3 regions of the Streptomyces sp. NPDC001549 genome follow, and region 2 is predicted to be linked to each of the others. Evidence: riboswitches for the same ligand, from Rfam matches in the RefSeq annotation. Region 2 holds a riboswitch; each other region holds the start of a gene.

What was found. Region 2 has a riboswitch for cyclic di-AMP ahead of ACFY04_RS20650 (LysM peptidoglycan-binding domain-containing M23 family metallopeptidase). Riboswitches for the same ligand answer to the same signal wherever they lie in the genome.
Positions count from the first base shown of each region.
Region 1: it holds a riboswitch for cyclic di-AMP, as region 2 does, so the genes downstream of both, ACFY04_RS26950 (M23 family metallopeptidase) here and ACFY04_RS20650 (LysM peptidoglycan-binding domain-containing M23 family metallopeptidase) in region 2, are expected to answer to the same signal.
Region 3: it holds a riboswitch for cyclic di-AMP, as region 2 does, so the genes downstream of both, ACFY04_RS38545 (transglycosylase family protein) here and ACFY04_RS20650 (LysM peptidoglycan-binding domain-containing M23 family metallopeptidase) in region 2, are expected to answer to the same signal.

Region 1 is NZ_JBIAVJ010000018.1:132,704-138,590, reverse strand. It holds gene ACFY04_RS26965 (GNAT family N-acetyltransferase) at 1-2,167, opposite strand, end outside; gene ACFY04_RS26960 (HPr family phosphocarrier protein) at 2,351-2,632, shown strand; gene ACFY04_RS26955 (GntR family transcriptional regulator) at 2,939-3,616, opposite strand; gene ACFY04_RS26950 (M23 family metallopeptidase) at 3,803-4,606, opposite strand; cyclic di-AMP (ydaO/yuaA leader) riboswitch at 4,619-4,778, opposite strand; gene ACFY04_RS26945 (pitrilysin family protein) at 4,996-5,887, opposite strand, start outside.
Region 2 is NZ_JBIAVJ010000012.1:28,938-34,824, reverse strand. It holds gene ACFY04_RS20660 (aspartate aminotransferase family protein) at 1-470, shown strand, start outside; gene ACFY04_RS20655 (tyrosine-protein phosphatase) at 518-1,309, opposite strand; cyclic di-AMP (ydaO/yuaA leader) riboswitch at 1,602-1,800, shown strand; gene ACFY04_RS20650 (LysM peptidoglycan-binding domain-containing M23 family metallopeptidase) at 1,803-2,789, shown strand; gene ACFY04_RS20645 (SGNH/GDSL hydrolase family protein) at 2,953-3,738, shown strand; gene ACFY04_RS20640 (MBL fold metallo-hydrolase) at 3,837-5,078, shown strand; gene ACFY04_RS20635 (hypothetical protein) at 5,183-5,488, opposite strand; gene ACFY04_RS20630 (ATP-binding protein) at 5,808-5,887, shown strand, end outside.
Region 3 is NZ_JBIAVJ010000035.1:70,763-76,649, reverse strand. It holds gene ACFY04_RS38555 (cytochrome P450) at 10-1,323, shown strand; gene ACFY04_RS38550 (transglycosylase family protein) at 1,501-2,448, shown strand; cyclic di-AMP (ydaO/yuaA leader) riboswitch at 2,725-2,897, shown strand; gene ACFY04_RS38545 (transglycosylase family protein) at 2,901-3,617, shown strand; gene eno (phosphopyruvate hydratase) at 3,910-5,190, shown strand; gene ACFY04_RS38535 (septum formation initiator family protein) at 5,290-5,778, shown strand; gene ACFY04_RS38530 (DUF501 domain-containing protein) at 5,835-5,887, shown strand, end outside.

The DNA.
Region 1 (5,887 bases), on a different contig from region 2:
GCAGGACGCGGATCCCGTAGCCCGCGAGCAGCTCGCGGGCGTCCCAGTCGGTCAGGGCCAGCACGGCGCCGGGGTCGACGTCCGCCAGCAGCCCGGCCAGCCGGTCCGCCGCCCCGGCCTCGTCGATGTCCTCGTACTCGGGGACCCGCCCGTCGTCGTCGGCGAGGGCCCGGCGCCACTGCCCGTACCGGACGGCTTCGGCGACGGCCTTGACCGCGCGTTCGGCGGCGGGGTAGCTGGGGATGCTGTCGCCGGCGGCGGACAGCGGCCCGGCCGGTCCTCGGTGTGCCGGGTCCGCCACGGGGCCCCAGCTCCGGGACGGGGCGGGATGCGGGACACCGCCCACGGCGGACAGGGCCTCGACGAGCTCGCCGAGCTCGACGTGCACCACCGCGACGGGCTTGCCGGGGTACTCGGCCACGGCCTCGCGCAGGGCACCGGCCAGGTCGTCCGCGGGAGCCTCCTCGCTCACCCACGGGATGGCCGTGACCACCACCGCGTCACAGTCATCGGAGCGGAGCGCGTCGGTCAGGGCGGCGCGGAAGTCCGCCGGCGCGGCCGCCGTCGTCAGGTCCAGCGGCGCCAGCGGCCGCAGGCCCTGGGTGAGGCAGGCGTCGTAGGTGAGGATCCCGAGGGATTCGGAGTTGCCGAGGATCGCGATCCGGGGCCCGGCGGGCAGCGGCTGCGCCGCCAGCAGGAGGCCGACGTCCACCAGCTCGGTGACCGTGTCGACGCGGATGACGCCGGCCTGGCGCAGCAGGGCGGAGACGGTGGCCTCCGGCAGCCGGGTGTCGGGGACGACGTGCCCGGCCGGGCTGTGCCGGCCGCCCTTGGCGACGACCACCGGCTTGACGGCCGCCGTCCGGCGGGCGAGCCGGGTGAACTTCCGCGGGTTGCCGAGGGTTTCGAGGTAGAGCAGGGCGACGTCGGTCGCCTCGTCGTCGTACCAGTACTGGAGGATGTCGTTCCCGGACACGTCGGCGCGGTTGCCCGCGGAGACGAAGGACGACAGGCCCTCGCCGCGCCGGAGCAGGGCCGAGAGCAGGGCGATCCCGATCGCCCCGGACTGTGTGAACAGGCCGATCCGGCCGCGGGTGGGCATCGGCGCGGGGGTCAGGGAGGCGTTGAGTTCCACCTCCGGCGCGGTGTTGATCACCCCGTAGGCGTTCGGCCCGATCAGCCGCATCCCGTACGAGCGCACCTGCCGCACCAGTTCGCGCTGGCGGGCGAGTCCGGCCGGGCCGCTCTCCCCGTATCCGGCGGACAGGACGACGAGCCCCTGCACCCCGTGCTCGCCGCAGGCGGCCACCGCGTCGGGGACCCGGTCGGCCGGGACCGCGATCACCGCGAGGTCGACCGGGGCGCCGATGGCCTCGATGGTGCGGTAGGCCCGCACGCCGTCGAGCAGGTCGCGGGTGACGGCCTCGTTGACGGCGTAGAGGTGGCCGTGGAAGCCGCTGTCGCGCAGGTTGCGCAGTGCGGCCGCGCCCACGCCCGCACCGGAGCGGCTGACTCCGACGACGGCCACCGAGCCGGGGGCCAGCAGCCGCTGCACCGAGTGGGCCTCGGCACGCTGCTCGCGGGCGCGCTGCACGGCGAGGGATTCGGCGGTGGGTTCGAGGTCGAGGGTGAGGTGGACGGAGCCGTCCTCGAAGCTGCGCTTCTGCTGGTAGCCGGCGTCCGTGAAGACTTTGATCATCTTGGTGTTGGCGGGCAGCACCTCGGCGGCGAACCGCCGGATGCCGCGCTCCCGGGCGACCGCGCCGATGTGTTCGAGGAGGGCGGAGGCGACCCCGCGGCCCTGGTGGGCGTCCTGGACGAGGAAGGCGACCTCGGCCTCGTCGGCGGGCCCGGAGGCGGGCCGGCCGTCGGCGCCGATGCGGTCGTAGCGGACTGTGCCGATGAACTCCCCGCCGATGGTCGCGGCGAGCCCGACCCGGTCCACGTAGTCGTGGTGCGTGAAGCGGTGCACGTCGCGGTCGGAGAGCCGGGGGTAGGGGGCGAAGAACCGGTAGTACTTCGACTCGTCCGAGACCTGCTCGTAGAAGCTGACGAGCCGGCCCGCGTCCTCGGTGGTGATGGGCCTGATCCGGGCGGTGCCGCCGTCGCGCAGGACGACATCGGCTTCCCAGTGGGCCGGGTACGAGGGGTCCGACTCGATGGTCATGGGCCTACCTTACGGCCGGATCAGGCCGTGGAGCGCTCGCGCGGCGCTGAGGCAGTACGGGACGAATCAGTGCAAGCTGGGGAAGGCCGAACGGCGGAAAATTCAGGCCGGAGGCAGGTCCGAGCATTCCGGACGTCATGAGAGACTGGTCTAGACAACCGTAAGAACCTGAAGGGCATCACCATGGCAGAGCGCCGCGTCAACGTCGGCTGGGCCGAGGGCCTGCACGCTCGTCCCGCCTCGATCTTCGTCCGTGCGACGACCGCTTCCGGCGTCCCGGTGACCATCGCGAAGTCCGGCGGCGACCCCGTCAACGCCGCCTCCATGCTGGCGGTCCTGGGCCTCGGCGCCCAGGGCGGCGAGGAGATCGTCCTCGCCTCCGAGGCCGAGGGTGCGGACGCCGCGCTCGACCGCCTCGCGAAGCTGGTGGCCGAGGGTCTCGAGGAGCTCCCCGAGACCGTCTGACCCTTCGGGTTCGACCTCACGCGCGAAGCCGCGGCCCCCGTCCGGGGGGCCGCGGCTTCGTCGTTCGCGTACGGGGCCCTGCCGCGCGGCGGGCCCGCCCGATGCGGGCACGCCGCGGAACCGCAGCCCTCGCGGGTGGCGGACTCCGAAGAAATCCCGTTCGGCAGGGAAAAGGCTCGCCGGAATCCGGCGCGCACGCCGAATTCAGCTCCGCGGGAATTCCGCACGGCGAATTGATCCGACACGGAACGGACCGGCCGCCGGACAGCGAATTCATGCGATCCCGCCCTTTGTATACGGCTCCTGTTAATGCCGGCCGCTCGACATGTTTACGGCAGGTTGCGAAGTGCTCACCGCCGGGCGGAGCCGCAGCCGGTGCGCCCCCGCCGCCCGGTCGACGTGGACCGCGGTCAGCGCCCGTGCCCGTTCGGCGTCGCCGCGCGCCACCGCGTCCACGATCGCCCCGTGCTCCGCCCAGGACTCCACGGGCCGGGCCGGCGCCTCCACCACGTACATCCACGCGATCTTGTGCCGCATCTGTGTGAGCAGCGCGATCAGCCCGGGGCTGCCGGAGGACTGGGCGAGCGTCTCGTGGAACCAGCCGCCCAGGGACCGCAGGTCCTCGCCCTGGCCCCGCCTGGCCCGCTCCTGCCCCAGCCTGACCAGCCCGCGCAGCACCTTGAGGTGCGCGTCGGTGCGCCGCCGGGCGGCTCTCGCGGCAGCCAGCGGCTCCAGGAGCATCCGCAGCTCGAGCAGGTCCGTGGCCTCCTGCTCGGTCGGCTCGGCCACGCAGGCCCCCGCGTGGCGCCGCGTGGTCACGAACCCCTCGGACTCCAGGGTCCGCAGGGCCTCGCGCACCGGGACGCGCGAGACCCCGTACCGGCGGGCCAGCACCTCCTCGGTCAGCCGGCCGCCCGGCTCGAACACCCCGGAGACGATGTCGTCGCGGATTGCTGTGCATACCGCGTGCGCAGGAATACGCAAGACCGAACCTCCGCCTATTTCCGACTACCAGTCATTGCACGCACATGCGTGCGCTGCGACTCTATTGCAACACACGATAATTTCCGAGAGCGGCCAGAAATACGAAACATTTGCACAAAGACGCAACACACAAAGACCCCGGCTCGGGGAGCCGGGGTCTTCGGTGAAGCGGTGCGCCAGGCGGGGTCAGAGGCTGACGCCGTGCGAGCGCAGGTACGCGATCGGGTCGATGTCCGAGCCGTACTGCGAGCCTGTGCGGGCCTCGAAGTGCAGGTGCGGGCCGCTGGAGTTGCCGGTGGAGCCCGACAGGCCGATCTGCTGGCCCGGGATGACCTGCTGGCCGACGGAGACGCTCAGCGAGGTCATGTGCCCGTACTGGGTGTAGGTGCCGTCGTTGTGCTTGATGACGACGTTGTTGCCGTACGCGCCGCCCCAGCCGGCCTCGACGACGGTGCCGACGCCCACCGCGTGGACCGAGGTGCCGGAGGCGGCGTGGAAGTCGATGCCCGTGTGGCTGCCGGAGGACCACATGCCGCCGCCCGCGTGGTACTGCGTGCTGACGTACGAGCCGTCCACCGGGGCGACGAAGGTGTTGAGGCGCTTGCGCTCCTCCTCGCGGGCGGCGCGCTCGGCGGCATCGCGCTCGGCCTTCGCCTTGGCCTCGGCGAGGCGCTTGGCCTCCGCGGCCCGCTGCTTCGCGTCGGCCTCGGCCTGCGCCTTGACGGCGTCCTGCTCGGCGCCGCGGTGCTGGGACTCGGCCTGGTCGGCGATGTCGCCCGCGAGGTCCTCGGCGACGACCACGGCGCCCAGGCCGCTGTCCTGGCCGATGTTGCTGCTGTGGTTGTCCGCGGCGAAGGCCGGGGCGGCGAGCGAGCCGACCACACCCGTGGTGGCGATCGCGGCGATACCGGCGTAACCGGCGGTCTTCTTGCTCAGACGGCTGGAGCCACGGTGCTTACCGGTACCAGCGGGACGACTGCCAAACGCCATGAAGGGTTTGATCCTTTCCTTCCTTCTCGCCTACCGGGTTAGCTGACGGGTTCGGAGCAGGAAGGTCTCCTACGGATCTCCTCTTGCGAGGGGGTCCGATTCACCCCAGGGACTCATGTGGGTCCCCGGCTCCCCAGGCTCGCGCCTGACGGGGACTCGGCGATCACTGTCCGGTGCCGCGGGTGCGGCGGGCACAACTGACGGACAGCACGGCCGACGCTAGGCGGATCATCAGTCAATCGCCAAACAGACACGGCTTTTTGTTGCGTACGCCACACCACATAAAAGCAACCTCACCATTAAACGGACAAAAGGGGTTCCGGTGACCAAGTCACCAGAACCCCTTGCTGAAACCTTCAGCCGGCCCTCAATGAGCCGTCATCCGCCGGTCAGTTGGAGACGACCGTGACCTCTCCGATCCCAAGAGCCCGCACGGGCTCCTCGATCAGCGCCGCGTCGCCCACCAGGACGGTGACCAGCCGGTCCGCGGGGAAGGCCTTGACGACCGCCGTGGTCGCCTCCACCGTGCCCGTTTCGGCGAGCTGCGCGTACAACTGCGCCTGGTAGTCGTCCGGCAGCTCCTGCTCGACCTGGTCGGCGAGGGTGCCCGCGACCGAGGCCGCCGTCTCGAACTTCAGCGGGGCCACGCCCACCAGGTTCTGCACGGCGACATCGCGTTCGGCGTCGGTCAGACCGCCCTCCGCGAGGGTGCGCAGCACCTTCCAGAGGTCCTCCAGCGCCGGTCCGGTGTTCGGGGTGTCCACCGAGCCGCTGATGGCGAGCATCGAGGCGCCCTTGCCGTCCGCGGTGGAGCGCAGCACCTGGCCGAAGGCGCGCACGCCGTAGGTGTACCCCTTCTCCTCGCGCAGCACCTTGTCCAGGCGCGAGGTGAGGGTGCCGCCCAGGCAGTACGTGCCCAGCACCTGGGCCGCCCACACCCGGTCGTGGCGGTCCGCCCCGATCCGGCCGATCAGCAGCTGCGTCTGGACCGCGCCGGGCCGGTCCACGATGACCACGCGGCCGGTGTCGTCGGCGGTCACCGGCGGCACCGGGAGCGCGGCGGCGGTGTTGCCCGTCCAGGTGCCCAGGGTGTCCGCGAGCACGGCGTCCAGGTCGATGCCGGTCAGGTCGCCGACGACCACCGCGGTGGCGGTGGCGGGGCGTACGTGGGCCTCGTAGAAGGCGCGTACGGCGGCGGAGTCGATCCGGGCGACCGTCTCCTCGGTGCCCTGGCGCGGCCGGGACATCCGCAGGGTGGCCGGGAAGAGCTCCTTGGAGAGC
Region 2 (5,887 bases):
CCCAGGCCATGGCGGCGGGCCTCGCGGTCCTGTCCGTCATGGAGGACGAGGAGGTCGTGGCGAACGCCCGGGCCATGGGCGACCTGCTGCGCGGGCGGCTTGCCGCGCTGGTGGACGAGTACGAGCTGCTGCACGAGGTGCGGGGGCGCGGGCTGATGATCGGCATCGAGTTCGGCCGGCCGTCCTCGCTGGGCCTGCGCAGCCGGTGGACCATGCTGCAGGCGGCCCGCAAGGGGCTCTTCGCGCAGATGGTCGTGGTGCCGCTGCTGCAGAAGCACCGGATCCTCACCCAGGTCTCCGGGGACCACCTGGAGGTGATCAAGCTGATCCCGCCGCTGATCGTGGACGAGGCGGACGTGGACCGGTTCGTCGGGGCCTTCCGTGAGGTCATGGACGAGGCGCACGGCGGGTCCGGGCTGATCTGGGACTTCGGCCGGACCCTGGTGAAGCAGGCCGTCGCCACGCGCTGACGGCCCGCCCGCCCCGTGGGGGACCGGTCCCCGCCCTCCCGCCCCCGTCAGACGAGGAGCCGGTCCCGCAGCCGGTCGAGGGTCTCGGGCGTCAGCCCGAGGCCCTCCGCCAGGTAGCGGTCCACCTCGCCCCAGATCTCGTCGATGGTGTCGAAGGCGGCCACCAAGTACTCGGCGCGGGCGTCGAAGAGCGGCGCGAGCAGCTCCATCACCTCGGGGGAGCGGGCGCCCTCCGACTCGTCGGTGCGGCGCACGCGGTAGCGGCGGTGCGGGGCGTTCGACTCCAGGTAGTCCGCCACGATCGCCTCGCGCTCGACGCCCAGCGCGAGCAGGGTGACGGCGATCGACAGGCCGGCCCGGTCCTTGCCGGCCGCGCAGTGCATCAGCGCGGGGACGCTGTCCTCGGCGAGGGCGTGCACGACCCGGCTGTGCTCGGCCGTGCGCTGCCGGATGATCCCGCGGTACGAGTTCGACATCCGGGCCGCGGCCTTGCCGTCGCCCAGGAGCTCGCGCAGCTGCACGAGGTCGCCGTCGCGGACCAGCCGCCAGAACTCCCGGCCGTCGGCCGGGTCCGAGAGCGGGATGTTGACGTTCCGCACGCCCTGCAGCTCGACGTCCGGACCCTCCAGCGCGTGGTCGGCGACGTTGCGGAAGTCGAAGATGGTGTGGAGGCCGAGCGAGGCGAGGAACTCTGCGTCGCTTTCAGTGGCATGCGCAAGATGTCCGCTTCGGAACAGTCGTCCCGTCCTGACCGTTCGGCCGTCAGAAGTCGGCAATCCGCCCACATCGCGGAAATTGCGCACTCCGGACAGCTCCGGCTCCTGTATCTGCTGGGTCAAAGCAACTCCTTCGCCACGTCGTGGGCCCTCTGTCCGAATTGCACTGCTTGGCGCCAACTTGCCATATCCGGAGGCGAGATCGGGCGCGTCCCCGTGAGCCAGATCATACGGTGACCGTGAGTGCCTGATCGCTAAAGGCGAATGGCCCCGTCGGGGCGGCTGTTGGCGGCGGGAAATGGACGGAGGGTGACGGTAATTCCGTCGGTCCCTCATGCCTGTTATTCCGTCAGGGAATTCACGGCTTGTTCCGTGTGGCCGCAAGGGATTACCTTCGCGATCGATCCGGGTGGACCGCCAAATCCTGCCGCCTCCCGGAAAACGCATCCGACCTATTCGCGCGGCAGGAGCGGGGGAACCAGGCAAGCCGCCGACCCGGAGATCCTTTCGCCGGGACGGCTCGGGGTGAAGTCGTGCGTGTCCCGTACATGTACGGCCGGACATCTCCAGTCCGAACCCGACAGCTCACCTCGCAGGCGCCGGAGAGGAATTTGTCATGCCTGGTAAGGGTAAGCACCGCCGTCCCAAGTCCCTTTCCCTTTCCCGCGGTTTCGCCGTCGCCGGAACCGGTGGCGCGGCCCTCGCGCTGCCGCTGATCGGTGCCGCCGGCGCCCAGGCGGCCGGTGCCCCGGCCGCCGCCCCCGCGGTGACCCCCGCGGTGACCCCCGCGGTGACCCCCGCGGTGGCCCCGCAGGCCCCCGTCGCTCTGCAGGCGGCCCCCGTCGCCGCCGTGCAGGCCGCACCGACCGTCTACACCGTCGTGCCGGGCGACTACCTCTCCAAGATCGCCGCCGAGCGCCACCTGTCCGGCGGCTGGGAGCAGCTGTACGCCGACAACCGCGAGGCCGTCGGCGGCAACCCGTCGCTGATCCACCCGGGCCTGAAGCTGAACCTCGGCGGTCCCGCCGAGCCGGCTCCGGCCGAGGCGGAGGCCGAGGCCGCCCCGGCCCCCGAGGCCGACGCCGAGCCGGCCGCGCCGAAGCCGGTCCGCAAGCAGGCCGAGCAGGCCGCCCCGGCGCAGCGGGAAGCCGCCGCTGAGTCCCAGGCCGAGGCCCCCGCCGCCGCGCCGCAGTCCGCCGGCGGCTTCGTGGCCCCGGTCGGCGGCGGCGTCTCCACCCAGTACAAGGTCGCCGGCAGCATGTGGTCCTCCGGCTACCACACCGGCGTCGACTTCATCGCGAGCTCCGGCACCACCGTCAAGGCCGTCGGCGCGGGCACCGTGGTCTCCGCCGGCTGGAGCGGCTCGTACGGCAATGAGATCGTCATCCGGCACGCGGACGGCAAGTACTCCCAGTACGCCCACCTGTCCCAGCTCTCCGTCTCCTCCGGCCAGAGCGTCACCGCCGGGCAGGCCATCGGCCTCTCCGGCTCCACCGGCAACTCGACCGGTCCCCACCTCCACTTCGAGATCCGTACGACCCCGTCCTACGGCTCGGACATGGACCCGATCGCCTACCTCCGCTCCAAGGGCGCGAGCCTCTGACGGCACCCGCCGCCGGAGCACCGACACGCGTGAGGCCGGGACCCGAGGGGGGTCCCGGCCTCGCGTGTACTTATTCCTTATCCCTCGCGTGGTATAGATCACGGTCCGTCAACCCCTCATTACGTTGGCGTAGGTTGGTTACGGGAGTGAAGGATGGGTTCTCGTGGCAGCGACGACGACGAAACTCAAGACCATCGGCTCGTACGCGGCGATCGGGGACAGCTTCACCGAGGGCGTGGGGGACCCGGGACCCGGGGATTCTTTTCTCGGCTGGGCGGACCGGCTCGCCGTGCTCCTGGCCGATCAGCGCGAAGAGCATGACTTCCGGTATGCGAATCTGGCGGTGCGGGGGAAGCTCCTCGACCAGATCGTGGCCGACCAGCTTCCGAGAGCCAAGGCCCTCGCACCGGACCTGGTGACCTTCTGCGCGGGCGGCAACGACATCATCCGGCCGGGCACCGACCCGGACGACGTGGCGGAGCGGTTCGAGGCGGCCGTGGCCGACCTCACCGGGTCCGTGGGCCAGGTCATGATCACCACGGGCTTCGACACGCGCGGCGTACCGGTGCTCAAGCACCTCCGCGGCAAGGTGGCGACCTACAGCGCGCACGTCCGCGCCATCGCCGACCGCTACGACTGCCCGGTGCTCGACCTCTGGTCGCTGAAGTCCGTACAGGACCGGCGGGCCTGGGACACGGACCGGCTGCACCTCTCGCCCGAGGGACACACGCGGGTCGCGCTGCGCGCCGCGCAGGTGCTCGGGCTGGACGTGCCGGCCGACCCCGACCAGCCGTGGCCCCCGCAGCGGCCGCGCGGCTCGGTGGACGTGACCCGGGACAACATCCAGTGGGCGCGGGACCACCTCGCGCCGTGGATCGGCCGGCGGCTGCGCGGGGAGTCCTCCGGGGACCACGTGGAGGCGAAGCGGCCGGACCTGCTGCCGCTGTAGCGGGAGCGGGAGCCGGAAGCGGAATCCTTCGGGGCCGGTGTGCGTTGGGATGGTCGTAGAGCGACGACCATCCTGACCCCATCCTCCCTGGAGGCGCTTTGACCGGCTCCCGTCCCCTGCGTCCGCGGCTGCGTGCCCTGCGGCCCGAAGCCTTCGGCGCGGACCCGTCCGGTGCCCGGCTGGAGCGGATCCAGCGCTCGCCGAACTTCGCCGACGGCGTCTTCCAGAACCCGGTCGGGGCCCGGAACAGGCCCTCGGGGTCGATGGCCGAGTTCGCCAAGATCTACTTCCACCGGGAGCAGCGGGTGCGGCGCAGCCCCGCCGCGCCGATCCCGGTCCACCCGACGACCCTCGCGGACCTGGCGAAGCCGCCCGCGAGCGGCCTGCGGCTGACCTGGATGGGGCACTCCAGCGTGCTCGCGGAGATCGACGGGCGCCGGGTGCTGTTCGATCCGGTGTGGGGCGAGCGGTGCTCCCCCTTCCCCTTCGCCGGTCCCAAGCGGCTGCACCCCGTACCGGTCCCGCTGGCCTCGCTGGGCACGGTCGACGTCGTGGTCATCTCGCACGACCACTACGACCACCTCGACGTGCCGACGATCAAGGCGCTGGCCGGTACGGACACGGTCTTCGCCGTCCCGCTGGGCGTCGGCGCGCACCTGGAACGCTGGGGCGTACCGGCCGACCGGCTGCGCGAGCTGGACTGGAACGAGAGCACCAAGATCGCCGGCCTCTCGCTCACGGCCACCCCCGCCCGGCACTTCTGCGGCCGCGGCCTGCGCAACCAGCAGCACACCCTGTGGGCGTCCTGGGTCGTCGCGGGCGACGAGCACCGGATCTACCACAGCGGGGACACCGGCTACTTCCCGGGCTTCGAGGAGATCGGCGCCGAGCACGGGCCCTTCGACGCCACGATGATCCAGATCGGTGCCTACTCGGAGTACTGGCCCGACATCCACATGACGCCCGAGGAGGGCATGCGCGCCCACCTCGACCTGCAGGGCGGCACCCCCCACGGGACGATGCTGCCGATCCACTGGGGCACCTTCAACCTGGCCCTGCACCCGTGGGACGAGCCGGGCGAAGGCACGCTGACCGCATCGAAGAACGCGGACGCCGCCATCGCGCTCCCCATTCCGGGACAGCCCTTCGAGCCCGGCTCGGCGGACGCACCCACCGCACCGTGGTGGCGGCCGTTCGTCGCCGGAAAGGCAGCGGGCGGCCCAGTCGACGGCCGCTCGGCCGTGCCGCCGCTCGGGGCGGGCGGAGCGTCGGCGGCAGCTGCCCGGGTGGTGTCGGCGGCTGTCGACGGCCAGGAGAAGTCGGAGTCCGTCGGCTCGTAACGCACGGCACCGGGGCAGGAACGGGCCGTCCCGGCACATCCGGGCGGCCGGCAGCCCACGAAAGGACCCCCCCACGGGACGTACCCCATGGGGGTCCTTCGTGCTCAGAGCCTGCGACGCTCCCGACCGCCCCTTCGGACGCGCCTGATCCAATCCTTGACGGGCTGGACGTAGCCCGCCGTCTGCCGGCCGGCGAGGAACTGGATGAGCGTCGGCATCAGCGCGAACAGGACCGAGGAGACGAGCCTGCCCCGGAGCTGCGCCAGTGCCTCCTTCTTGGCGCGCTCCTCCGAGGCCGCCTCCGCGGCCACAGCCGCCGGATCAGGTGCGGCCGGAGCCGCGGCGGTCGTTCCCGTGGGGGATGGTGCCGGGGTGACACCTTCGCCCGAAGGGGGAACCGAAGTGGTCATTCGTCGTGCTCCAGAGTGCGGACCAACTGCCGACAGCCACAGTTCTACCCCAAGTCGCCGGCAGCGGGAGTCAGTTCCCGTCCGGCGGTCCGCCGGCCGGTGTGACCGGCCGCCGTGGGGCGCCGCCGGGGCGGTCCACAGGGCCCGACCGGCGCATTCGGGCTGCTGTACGAGCGCTCCACCGGGAGCGGGAAGCACCCCCGCGAAGTTCGCCAACTGGCGGTCCGGGGTGCTGCGATGGGGTCTAGCGTGGGTATTCGGTGATCAACACCGGGCCCCGGGAACGCTGGGGGCCGGGCCCCACGTACCGAGGACGCAGATGTCCGGACTCCGCGCCGCCCGCCATGCCCCGTCGAGACACGCCGTCACCGGTCCCGGCCGGCAGATACGCCCCCTGCT
Region 3 (5,887 bases), on a different contig from region 2:
GGTCATCAGGTGCACGATCAGACCTCCGGAATCCCCGCCGAAACCCCCGCGGACACTCCCGCCGACACCCCTGCCGCCGAGGGCCCCACCCTCTTCGACTGGGAGTTCGCGACCGACCCCTACCCGGCCTACGCCTGGCTGCGCGAGCACTCCCCGGTGCACCGCACCAAGCTGCCCAGCGGGGTCGAGGCATGGCTCGTCACCCGGTACGCCGACGCCCGCCAGGCCCTCGCCGACCAGCGGCTGAGCAAGAATCCGGCGCACCACGCGGAGCCCGCGCACGCCAAGGGCAAGACCGGGATCCCGGGGGAGCGCAAGGCGGAGCTGATGACGCACCTGCTCAACATCGACCCACCGGACCACACCCGGCTGCGGCGGCTGGTGTCGAAGGCCTTCACCCCGCGCAGGGTCGCCGAGTTCGCCCCCCGGGTGCAGGCGCTCACCGACCACCTGATCGACGGGTTCGCGGGGAAAGGTGAGGCTGATCTCATTCACGAGTTCGCCTTCCCGCTCCCCATCTACGCCATCTGCGAGATGCTCGGGGTACCGCGCGAGGACCAGGACGACTTCCGTGACTGGGCCGGCATGATGATCCGCCACGGTGGCGGTCCGCGCGGCGGGGTCGCCCGGTCGGTCAAGCAGATGCGGACCTACCTCGGTGAACTCATTCACCGCAAAAGGGATGATCTGGGCGACGATCTGATCTCCGACCTGATCCGGGCGAGCGATCACGGCGACCATCTGACGGAGGGCGAGGCCACCGCCATGGCCTTCATCCTGCTTTTCGCCGGTTTCGAGACCACCGTGAACCTCATCGGCAACGGGGTCCACTCCCTCTTCATGAACCCCGGGCAGCGCGAGCGCCTCCAGCTCTCCCTCGCCGCCGGGGAGAGCGGACTGCTGGCCACCGGGGTCGAGGAACTGCTGCGCTACGACGGCCCGGTGGAGCTGGCGACCTGGCGGTTCGCCACCGAGCCGCTGACCCTCGGCGGCATGCGGATCGAGGCCGGCGATCCGGTCCTGGTCGTCCTCGCGGCCGCCGACCGGGATCCGGAGCGCTTCGCGGACCCGGACACCCTCGACCTCTCCCGGACCGACAACCAGCACCTCGGGTACGGGCACGGCATCCACTACTGCGTGGGTGCGCCGCTCGCCCGGCTCGAAGGACAGACCGCGCTCGCGACTTTGCTGACGCGTCTGCCTGATCTGGAACTTGCTGTTCCATCCCAAGACCTGCGCTGGCGCGGGGGGTTGATCATGCGAGGGCTACGTACTCTTCCCGTCCGATTCGCGGCTCAAAACACTTGCGCGGATCCTGATTAAAAGTCAGATCCCGCTTGAACTTGTGACAATCGTTCGAACCCCGCTAGGTTCTGCCGTTACCCCGCTGTTATATGCGAAAGGTGATCCCTCATGCTCTCCGGGAACGGCCGTCACAGACGCCCCCGCCAGGTCCCCGCGCTGGTTGTCACAGCCGGAGTCACTGGCTCTGCGCTGGCCATGCCGCTGTTGGCCGCCACCAGCGCCACCGCCGCCGACACGTCCACGTGGGACAAGGTCGCCGAGTGCGAGAGCGGCGGCTCGTGGAGCGCGAACTTCGGCAGTGGCGCCTACGGCGGACTCCAGTTCACCCAGGAGGAGTGGCAGGGCGCCGGCGGGCTCGACTTCGCCGAGCGCCCCGACCTGGCGAGCCGATCCCAGCAGATCGCCGTGGCCGAGCGGGTGCTGGGCTCGACGGGACCGCAGGCGTGGCCGCTGTGCGCGGCCTCGGCCGGTCTGGTCCGGGAGAGCCCCGCCGCGAAGGTGGACCCCGGTCTGCCCGGTGGTCAGGGCCCGCTCGCCCCCGCGCCGTCCCGCCCGGACGACGCCGTTCCGTCCACCAAGGGCGGCAAGCCGTCCACGGACTACGGGTCGCCGACCCCGGCCCCGGCTCCGAGCCCGTCCAGCACTCCGTTCCTGATTCCCGACGCGCCGTCCATCGGACTGCCCGTCATGCCCGCGCCGGACATCCCGACGACTCCTCCGGTCGACCCGACGGCTCCGGTCCTGCCTGGCGGTCCGACCGGCACGCCGACCCCCGTCGACCCGACGGCGCCGACGCTGCCGGTGGACCCGACCACGCCCACCACCTCGCCCGTCACGCCGGGACTGCCCCCGGTCGACCCGAAGGCCCCCGCGGCCCCGGAGGTCCCGCAGACCACCGGCACCACTCCTGTCCAGGGCAATGGCAAGCACCGCGGTGCGCCGGAGGCCGTGCCGACGGCCCCGTCTGATGCCGCGTCGGACCCCACCTACACGGTCCAGGCGGGCGACAGCCTGGCGACCATCGCGGTTGCCAAGGGCGTAAAGGGGGGCTGGAACGGTCTCTACCAGGCCAATGAGAAGGTCATCGGTGAGGACGCCGACCTCATCAAGCCCGGTCAGAACCTGGATCTAACCGCGCAATAAGGACAGTTCAGTTACCCGGAAAGAGTCGAATGTCGGATTTCTGTAAGTGAGACATGTGTCTCTTCCGGTCAACTGGCGTGTCCCGCCTCGGGGCTTCCGCAAACCCCGCCCTCACCTGCGCAAACGCCCCTGCGGGGAGCGCAAGTAGGGGCCGTTTCTCCCCGATGTTCCTCGTTGAACATCGGGGAGAGACCTGTCTACCTTCTGAATCGCTCGCCACCGCGAGCTCCTTCGACCGCATCGCCGAATCCTGCCGGCGGACGGGGGGAACAGTCGTCGCGTCAAGCGCCGAAGGCAGGAGCGGGGGAACCAAGGTAGGTGCCGGGAGCGGCCGTTGAGAGACGGTCACGCCACCGGCTTGGGGTTAAGACGTGCGCTAGGTCGCACGGCCGGGCAACTCACTCGCCCGAACCCGACAGCTCACCTCGTAGGCGTCGGTGAGGAGAAACTCCATGCTGCTTTCCGGCAAGGGCAAGCACCGTCGCGGTACTGCAATCGAGCGGTCTGTCCGGATCGTCACGCTCGCCGGTGTCGCCGGTGTGGCCGTGGCCGCCCCCCTGATGGCCGCGGGCACCGCCAGCGCCGCCACCGCGTCCGAGTGGGACAAGGTCGCGCAGTGCGAGTCCGGTGGCAACTGGGCCATCAACACGGGCAACGGCTACTACGGCGGTCTGCAGTTCTCGCCCTCCACGTGGGCCGGGTTCGGTGGCAAGTCGTACGCCCCGCAGGCCAACCAGGCCTCCAAGTCGCAGCAGATAGCGGTCGCGGAGAAGGTCCTCAAGAGCCAGGGCAAGGGCGCCTGGCCGTCCTGTGGCAAGGGCCTGTCGAACTCCTCCTTCACCGGTGGCGGCTCCGAGGCCCCGGCGTCGAAGCCGCAGTCCAAGCCGCAGCCGAAGCCGAAGGCCGAGAAGCCGAAGACCGAGACCAAGGCCGCGCCGAAGGAGACCAAGCGCCCCGAGGCTCCGACCACCCGCTCCGAGCGTGCCGAGGCTCCGGCCGCGCCGAAGACCGGCAACGGCTCGTACGAGGTCAAGCCGGGCGACACCCTGGGCACCATCGCCGAGGCCAACGGCGTCAAGGGCGGCTGGCAGAAGCTCTTCGAGCTGAACAAGGACATCGTCTCGGACGCCGACCTGATCTTCCCGGGTCAGAAGCTGAAGCTCAGCTGAACATTGCGGCAAAAGCCGCAGAAACTTGTACGCGGCGTCAGCTGACCCCGTGCAGGATTCCCACCGCCCGGCGCGTGCCCCACGCGCCGGGCGGTGCTGCGTGCGGCCCCCGAAGGCCGATGATCAAGCGACCTATGTCCCGGAAGAGGGGTATTCGGTCCCTTTTTCGTCCCAGGGTCCGGGCGGTCGGGCGGCCCAGTGCCCGGATCCGGTTAGGCTCTAGGCGGCAAGGCCATCCCACGGCCTGACACGCCACCGCACACTCAGCGTCACATCCCAGAAGGAGATGCTCGTGCCGTCCATCGACGTCGTCGTAGCCCGGGAAATCCTGGACTCCCGAGGCAACCCCACGGTCGAGGTCGAGGTGGGCCTCGACGATGGCAGCACCGGCCGTGCTGCAGTTCCGTCCGGCGCCTCCACCGGTGCATTCGAGGCCATCGAGCTCCGTGACGGTGACCCCAACCGTTACTTCGGCAAGGGTGTCGAGAAGGCCGTCCTCGCCGTCATCGAGCAGATCGGCCCGGAGCTCGTCGGCTACGACGCCACCGAGCAGCGCCTGATCGACCAGGCCATGTTCGACCTGGACGCCACCGACAACAAGGGCTCGCTCGGCGCCAACGCCATCCTCGGCGTGTCCCTGGCCGTCGCGCACGCCGCGTCCGAGGCCTCGGACCTTCCGCTCTTCCGCTACCTCGGCGGTCCGAACGCGCACCTGCTGCCCGTTCCGATGATGAACATCCTCAACGGTGGGTCGCACGCCGACTCCAACGTGGACATCCAGGAGTTCATGATCGCCCCCATCGGCGCGGAGTCCTTCTCCGAGGCGCTGCGTTGGGGTGCCGAGGTCTACCACACCCTCAAGAAGGTCCTGCACACCAAGGGCCTCTCCACCGGCCTGGGCGACGAGGGCGGCTTCGCCCCGAACCTGGAGTCCAACCGCGCCGCGCTCGACCTCATCATCGAGGCCATCAAGCAGGCCGGCTACACCCCGGGCACGGACATCGCGCTCGCGCTCGACGTCGCCGCGTCCGAGTTCTACAAGGACGGCCAGTACGAGTTCGAGGGCAAGTCCCGCTCGGCCGCCGAGATGACCGACTACTACGCCGAGCTCGTCGAGGCGTACCCGCTCGTCTCCATCGAGGACCCGCTGTTCGAGGACGACTGGGACGGCTGGAAGACCATCACCGACCGCCTCGGCGCGAAGGTCCAGATCGTCGGTGACGACCTGTTCGTCACCAACCCGGAGCGTCTGGCCCGCGGTATCGAGGAGGGCTCCGCGAACGCCCTGCTCGTGAAGGTGAACCAGATCGGTTCGCTGACCGAGACCCTGGACGCCGTCGAGATGGCCCAGCGCAACGGCTTCAAGTGCATGATGTCCCACCGCTCCGGTGAGACCGAGGACGTCACCATCGCCGACCTCGCCGTCGCCGTGAACTGCGGTCAGATCAAGACCGGCGCCCCGGCCCGCTCGGACCGTGTCGCCAAGTACAACCAGCTGCTGCGCATCGAGGAGATCCTCGACGACGCCGCGGTGTACGCGGGCCGCAGCGCCTTCCCGCGCTTCAAGGGCTAATCACCCCCCTGAGGGGCTGGCCTCCGTACGTCCCCGCACTCGGTCCCGTACCGTGTGCGGGGACGTATTGCGTAGTGCGTACCTAGGGGAGGCGGACCAATGGCCGGGAACCGGGATCGGTTCTCCACCTTCTCCACCGCGACCAGGCTCAAGCAGCTCGGAGAGCGGACCGCCGCCCACGTCTACCGGTCGCAGTCGCGGCGCCAGGTCCGCCGCAGCCGGCTCACCGGCCGCGCCGCGCTCCTGGTGCTCGTCCTCTGTACGCTGGTCGTCGCCCTCGCGTATCCGATGCGCCAGTACGTCTCCCAGCGCTCGGAGATCGCGAAGCAGCAGCGGGCCGCCGCGGCCGCGCGGGACCGCCTGGAGCGGCTCCGCGACGAGAAGGCCCGCTGGCAGGACGACGCCTACGCGGAGCAGCAGGCGCGCAAGCACCTGCACTTCCTGCGCCCGGGGGAGATCGGCTACATCATGAGCGACCCCGGGGCCCAGCCCCCGCAGCCGCACGGGACCGGCCACGCCGGCTCCGACCGCCCCTGGTACTCCAACGTCTGGGACGGCGTCGACAAGGCCGACCGCCCCGGCGAGTGATCCGTACCGCCGTACCGCAGCACCCATCCACGAGAACGAAGAGACTTCCTCCAGGCATGCAGACGCCCCCGCCCCAGACAGACCGGACCGAGCCGACCGACGCGGACAT